Regions from separate parts of the Arthrobacter sp. ASL1 genome, predicted to be linked through region 1. Evidence: predicted binding sites of a transcription regulator. Region 1 holds the regulator's gene; the other holds the start of a gene.

The links. The regulator LexA, encoded in region 1, represses DNA repair genes until DNA is damaged. The targets are predictions, from matches to a motif close to TCGAACANNTGTTCGA.
Region 2: AC1MEQ_RS01730 (DUF6504 family protein) is a predicted target of LexA. The motif match lies at 1,432-1,447, and genes of this name have one in related genera.

Annotation. Positions count from the first base shown of each region.
Region 1 covers NZ_CM155284.1:3,555,001-3,558,412, reverse strand. The annotation lists gene AC1MEQ_RS16810 (histidinol-phosphate transaminase) at 1-624, opposite strand, end outside; gene AC1MEQ_RS16805 (LysM peptidoglycan-binding domain-containing protein) at 694-1,188, opposite strand; gene lexA (transcriptional repressor LexA) at 1,362-2,090, shown strand; gene AC1MEQ_RS16795 (ATP-dependent DNA helicase) at 2,146-3,412, opposite strand, start outside.
Region 2 covers NZ_CM155284.1:380,123-383,534, reverse strand. The annotation lists gene AC1MEQ_RS01735 (outer membrane protein assembly factor BamB family protein) at 1-1,227, opposite strand, end outside; gene AC1MEQ_RS01730 (DUF6504 family protein) at 1,550-1,861, shown strand; gene AC1MEQ_RS01725 (DNA polymerase III subunit alpha) at 1,858-3,412, shown strand, end outside.

The sequences.
Region 1 (3,412 bases):
ACCCTCGAGGGCGAATTCGGCATAGGCCTCGTCGACGATGACGATCGCGTTGCTGGCCCGTCCCGCGTCGTAGACGGCCTCGACGACATCCAGGCCCAGGGCCGTACCAGTCGGATTGTTCGGGGAGCACAAGATGACGAGGCTAGGCGCCTCGGCGATGACCTGCTCGGCGGCGGAGGCTGCGCTGAGCCCGAAACCCAAACCCCGCTTTCCGGCGATGTATGAAGTGTCGGTACCACTGGCAAGCAACGGATACATCGAGTAGGTCGGTGGGAAGCTCATGACGCTGCGTCCCGGGCCGCCGAACGCCTGGAGGATTTGCTGGAGGACTTCATTGGAACCATTGGCGGCCCACATGTTCTCCGCGACCAGGCCATGGCCCAGGTAGTTTGCAAGGCGTTCGCGCAATTCGGTGAATTCCCGGTCCGGGTATCGGTTCAGCGTGAGGGCGGCCGCGGTGACGTCCTCGGTGATGGCCCTGCAGACGGATTCCGGTAGCGGATGCGTGTTTTCGTTGACGTTCAGCAGGACGGCGACGTCAAGTTGCGGTGCACCGTAGGGTTCGATGCCGCGCAGATTCTCCCGCAACGGCAGTTTGGCCAGTCTTTCCAGCTGATTACTCACCGCACCATTCTAATTCCGTGGTGGGCCGCCCGAGGAATTTGAAGATGAGCCGGCAGTCACAATGACGGTTCAGCTGCCGGTTGGAACGAAGATCTGCTGCCCCGGGACCAACACGGAACCATGCAGGTCGTTCATTTCGGTGATCTCCGCGACGGCTTGCTGGCGATCCCGGTCTGGCGCGAATTCCGCTGCCAGATCCCATACGGTGTCCCCTTGCATCACCGAGACCGTAGTCGCCTCCACCGGCGCGGTTCCGGACGATCCCGCTGCCATCACGGGTGCGGTGAAGATGCCGGCAAGTACCAATGCCGCGGTCGCCGCCAGCATCAAGGGCAGACCAATCAGGAGGAAACGACCCCGCCGGGTGAGTTCGATCCGCGGGGAAACTGGTGCCCGACGGATGTCGCGGGCGACCCGCGCGTCGACGCAATCATTCGTGCCGAACGCCGGGGCAGTCAATGCGATGTGAGCCATGGTCTTGCCTTCCTTTCGACCCGCCGCTGCGGGTACCTGTCGCGGATGCCGCGAATCTTCTTCGAACTCATATTCGAACTTCTTGATCATTTTTAGCATCTTTGTACGAGCATTGTCGAGACACGTTCGAATAAATCTTTGAATGACCGTCTCCGCTGCCCTAGAGTGGAGGCATCGGCTGAACGGATGAGAGTCCATCAGCCGCATCCGACAGATTGCGCACAGGCCCGGTACGCCGGCGATTTACCAGGACGGGATGGACCATGAGCTCAGCGGAGACTCCGGCGCCGAAGAAGGCACCCAAGGGCCTGACGGCTCGGCAACGAAGGATTCTGGAGACGATCCAGCGGGCCGTCGCCGACAAGGGCTACCCACCGTCGATGCGCGAGATCGGGGACACGGTCGGGCTGGCCAGCCTGTCCAGCGTCACCCACCAGTTGAGCCAGTTGGAAAAGCTTGGGTACATACGCCGTGACCCCCGTCGTCCGCGGGCCATGGAAATCCTGCTGCCCCTCAGCCTCGGAACCGCCGCTGCCTCGGACACGACGGGGAAGGCGCCCGAGGACACGGCCAGGGAGCGCGCAGACCTGTCGGTCGTCGAGATGGACTCGTCCGCCGATGTGGCAAGAGTCCCGCTGGTCGGCAGAATCGCTGCCGGTGGGCCGATCCTTGCAGACCAATCCGTCGAAGATGTCATGTCCCTACCCCGTCAGCTGGTCGGGCATGGCGAGCTCTTCATGCTCAAGGTCAGCGGGGATTCAATGGTGGAGGCGGCAATCTGCGACGGCGACTGGGTGGTCGTCCGGCGCCAGCAGCATGCAGAGAACGGCGACATAGTCGCCGCGCTCCTGGACGATGAGGCCACGGTGAAGACGTTCCGCCAACGAGACGGACATACGTGGCTGCTGCCCCAGAACCGGCAATATGAACCCATCCTCGGCGATCACGCCACCGTCATGGGCAAGGTCGTTTCGGTGATGCGCTCGATCTAGGACTCCCGTCCGCCCGGCCCCCGTCTTCCGCGGACGGGGGCCTTTGCGTTCAGGATCAGCTGGATGCGATGCGGGCCAGGGCGCCCAGGACAACTTTCTTGTCGGTTGTGGCCCACATGGGTGGAAGCGAGGCGCGCAGGAAGTTTCCGTATCGTTCGGTGGCCAACCTCGAGTCCAAGACAGCGACAACGCCGCGGTCGGTGGTGGACCGGATCAACCGCCCCGCCCCCTGGGCCAGTCGCACGGCGGCATGGGAGGCCGAAACCGCCATGAACCCGTTGCCGCCATGCCTGGCGACATCCCGGCTACGGGCCGTGGACAGTGGATCGTCAGGCCGGGGGAAGGGGATCCGGTCGATCACCACGAGTCGGCACGAGGGGCCGGGGACATCGACCCCCTGCCACAGCGTCATGGTTCCGAACAAGCAGGTGTCCCGTTCGTCCGCGAATTGCTGGACCAGGGTGGACATGCTCGATTCGCCCTGGCAGAGGATATCCGGGTCCACCCTCGGGCGGAGTGCCTCTGCGGCTTCCTCGGCGGCCCGGCGCGATGAGAAGAGCGCAAGCACTCCCCCACCCGATGCCCCGATCAGGTCGGCCAGTTCGTCCAAGGCCTCCGGCGAAACGCTCCTCGACGGCTTCGGCAGGTGACGTGCCACGTAGAGCATGCCCTGCCGCGTGTAGTCAAAGGGGCTGCCCACGTCGATGCCCGTCCAAGCCGGGGCGCCCTCACCGAGGAGCCCCAATGAACCGGCGACGGGTTCGAAGGCGGCGCCGATGGCCAAGGTGGCAGAGGTCAGAACAACGGTTCGCCCATCGAATAGACCCTCGCGGAGCTTGCCCGCGACGGACAGTGGGGCAACGTTGATGGTGGCCGGCGCGGAGTCATCGGGAGCCGTGTAGCCGGCGCCCGGGGTGAAGCTGCCCTGGCGCGAGATCCAGACGACTTCTCGCTCGTCGGCCGGTCCGTCGAGTCGATCGCATTGTTCCGTCAGGTACAGGAGCTGGGAACGTGCCATTTGCCGGCCGCCGTCAGCGGTTTCGCCGTTGGCCGGTTTCGAGTCGGACAGGGCAACGCGAGCGGCTTCCCGGACGGCGGCCACGGCACCGCGCTGTTCTTCATTCAACCCCTTGGGAAGCAGCCCTGCGGGAACGCCGTCGAGGGCGTCGGCCAGGGCCTGGCCCGCGCGGTTCAGGGCCTCCACGGCCACGCCCTTGCAATTTCTCCGGGTGGCTGTCGCCGCGCCAGAGACCAAAGCCGCCGAAATCGGGCGCGTGACTGAACTGGTCACCCGGTCTTGGAGTTCGTGGGCCTCGTCGATG
Region 2 (3,412 bases), 790 kb from region 1:
ATCTCCTCGTCCGGCCGTTGGCCTGAGGAGTTCGTCGGTCTGGGCCAGCTTCACGGTTTTGGACTTCCAGGCGGCTTTTCCTGTGAGCGGGTCGTACCCGACGAGCCGGGCTTTGCCCTCGCGGTAAGTGTTCTTGCCGGGGACATGCACGCTTCCCGAGAGGAATTCGCATCGGACCGGGTACGCCTTCCCGTCGTGGAAGCGGGTTCCCGATGTACCCATATGGGAGCGGCACCACGGATGGGCGCCTCCTGCCTTCCACAGGACCTTTCCGGTCGTCGCCTGGATCCCGACCAGCACCTGGTCCGTTGCATCGATGTTGTAGGAGTCGAGCTCATCGAAGTCCTCGTCGCTCAAGTCGGGGCGTGGGCGAATGCCCACGGCACCAATGAAGAGGTTCTTCTTCTCCAGGTAGTCGAACGACCAACCCCAGCCGGTGCTGACGCCCGCCCCGAAGACTGAAGTCATGTTCTTCTGCCAGAGGATCTTGCCCTTGTCGGCGCGTGCAAGCCGTTGCGGATCGCCCCCTCTCACCACGAGGCCACCGGATCCGATTGGCTGGGCCTGCTCGCCGAGCGGGCTTGCTTCCTTGCCGTGCTTGACCTGTCCGGTGACCAGATCGACGTGCACGAGTTCCGTGATGTCGCCGGAAAGCCGCCACCGCCGGTAGCAGAGATCGGTTCCATCGTCGCATTCGTCGGGTCGGGAGGTGGCAAGTTCCGGGCTCTTTCCGCGGTAAACCTCCTTGCCTGTCTTCAGGTCGACGGCGACGGGAACCGTCCAGTTGTAGGTCCCGTAGTCCTCATCGGGAATATGCCCACGCTGGAGGAAGACGGCACGGACGTGCCCCTTGTTGTCTTCGGTGACAGCCGGGCCATTGACGATGCCGGCGCTAACGTAGCCCGGGTGGTAGTCCTTGCGCCACAGTTCCTTGCCGTTCTTGACGTTCAGGGCCACCAGTTCCATGAGCTGGCCCCCGCCGGTGATGACCAGGGCAACGCCGTCTTGCAGCACGGGTTGTCCGATGGGTTCCAGCTTCTTGGTCCAGACAGGCTTGATCTTCTCGGTACTGCGCGGGGCGATGGATTCGGCCTCAGCGGCTTTCGCTTTTTGGGTGTCCGAGGAAGCGGTGGTCTCTGGTGGTTGTGGTGCAGTCGTGCAGGCTGTGGTGAGGACCAGCGGAAGCAGTGCGAGTGAGACGAGGCCGGCGGCTATGCGTTTTCCCATGTCTCGACGCTAACGAGGCGCCGATGGCCAGAACAGGGATCCGCTGGAATGTGGATAACTTCGGTTCGGGGACGGGGAAGTGTGTTTCCTGCCATCGCAGACCAAGGGTGGCCGGAGTCATGCGCATGCATCGTGCCCGGTCAGCTGCCTGTTTTTCTGCCCAGATCCCAAAGTGTCGTACAGACTTCCTAATCTGATCTTGCTTAGAACATAGATTCGAATAGAATGGAGTGGTCGTCATGCCCCTGCGGATCCGCGGCCCCGTCCGTCACATAGTGCCCCGTGACCCACGTTGTTTTCCGGGGCGGTTTGGAGGTACCAGATGGGGCTTTTCACCCAGTCCGTCGACGTGGAATGCAGCACCGCAGGCCTGCCGCTGCGCCTGCGCTGGCAGGGACGGGAATACCGGGTTTCCGCCGATCCCGTCCGCTGGTTCGAGCGCCGGCGGTGGTGGGCCGAGGAGGTCCGCGCCGAACGTGGCCGCGGCCCGGGGCTCGTGGACCACGAGATCTGGCGCCTCCAGGTCAGGTTGGCCGGTCGTGGGCCGTTGCTCACTTTCGAGGTCTCCCGGGATGTGGAGAATGGCCGCTGGCGACTCATTCGCATCCACGACGCCTTGCTGGAGAGCGCGTGAGTTTCACCCACCTGAATGTGGCTTCCGCGTTCAGTGCACACTACGGGGTTTCCTGGCCGCAGGACCTGGCCCGCCGGGCGGCCACCGAGGGGGCCGATGCGTTGGCCGCCACCGAACGTGATGGCCTGTACGGCGCCGTCAAGCACCTCAAGGCCTGCCGGGAAACCGGCTTGGACCCCATTCTCGGGGTGAACCTGGCCGTGCTGGGTCCGGAAGCCGGAGTCCCGCGACACCCGGTTGCTGCGTCCCGTGGCCGTCCCCGGCTCCAGGTGCAAGGGAGGGTCATCGTGCTGGCCCGGGGGAATTGCGCCGGTGCCGGGTATCGCGCCCTGTGCCGGCTGGTTTCCCTGGCGCATGAGGGAACGTCGGCACACCGCGGCGGCACGGGAGGCAAGCTCATCGGGGTCACCCATGCCGAGCTGGCAACCTGCGCCGTCGACCCCGAGGAGGGTACGGTGCTGACGGTGTTGCTGGGACCGGATTCCGACGTCGGGCAGGCAGCCCTGCGGCGCGACCTGACCCGGGCGCGATCGGTCCTGGGAACGTGGCTGGCCCAGCTGGGCCGCGACGCGGTGCGCGTGGAACTGGTCACCCACCTGAACACCCCGGGCGAACGGCTCAGCAGCGCCCATGCCATCCGGATGCTCCGGGCCGCGCAGGACCTGGACGTGCCGGCGATCCTGACCAACGCCGTACGCTATGCCGAGCCCGATGGCGCCGCCACCGCAGACGTGCTCGACTCCGCCCGGGCGCTGAGCTCGCTGGAAACCCTGACCGACCTGCAACCCAACGGACAGGGGTGGCTCAAAAGCCCCGGGCGCATGCAGGCCCTGGCCCGGGAGCTCGCCCGGGAAGCGGGGGAGGGGGCGCTGGCTGCCGAACTGCTGCGTGCCACCGCGGCTTTGGCCGATTGGGCACGGATGGACCCCGTCGCGGACGCCGGCTGGGGGATCCCCGTCGTGCCCGAAGCCAGCGTCATCGGCATCACGGGACCTCCCGATGCCGAACTGGCCGCACGGTGCGAAGCGGGCATCACCCGGTTGCTGCCCGGCGACTCAGGGACCCGTAAGCTGCGGGACCGGTTGGCCCTGGAACTGGATACCATCACCGATCTGGGGTTCAGCACCTACTTCCTCACCGTCGCCGAGGTCAGTGCGATGATCGCCGACATGGGGGTGCGCAACGCCGCCAGGGGGTCGGGCGCCTCCTCCCTGGTGAACTTCCTGCTCGGCATCAGCCAGGTGAATCCCTTGGCACACGACCTGCTCTTCGAACGGTTCCTCTCCCGGGACCGGACCACCCTGCCCGATATCGACATCGACGTCGAATCCGCCGAACGGCATCGGGTCTACGAGCACATCTTCGAACGGTTCGGCTCCCAGCGGGTCACCTTGATGAGCATGCAGAACGGCTACCGCGCCCGCGGCGCCGTCCGTGATGCCGGGCAGGCGCTCGGCATGGAGGACAGCGAATTGGATGTGATCGCCAAGCAGCTATGGCGCTTCTCGGCCAGCAACTTCCGCGAGGCGCTGGAGGAGAAGCCCGAACTGC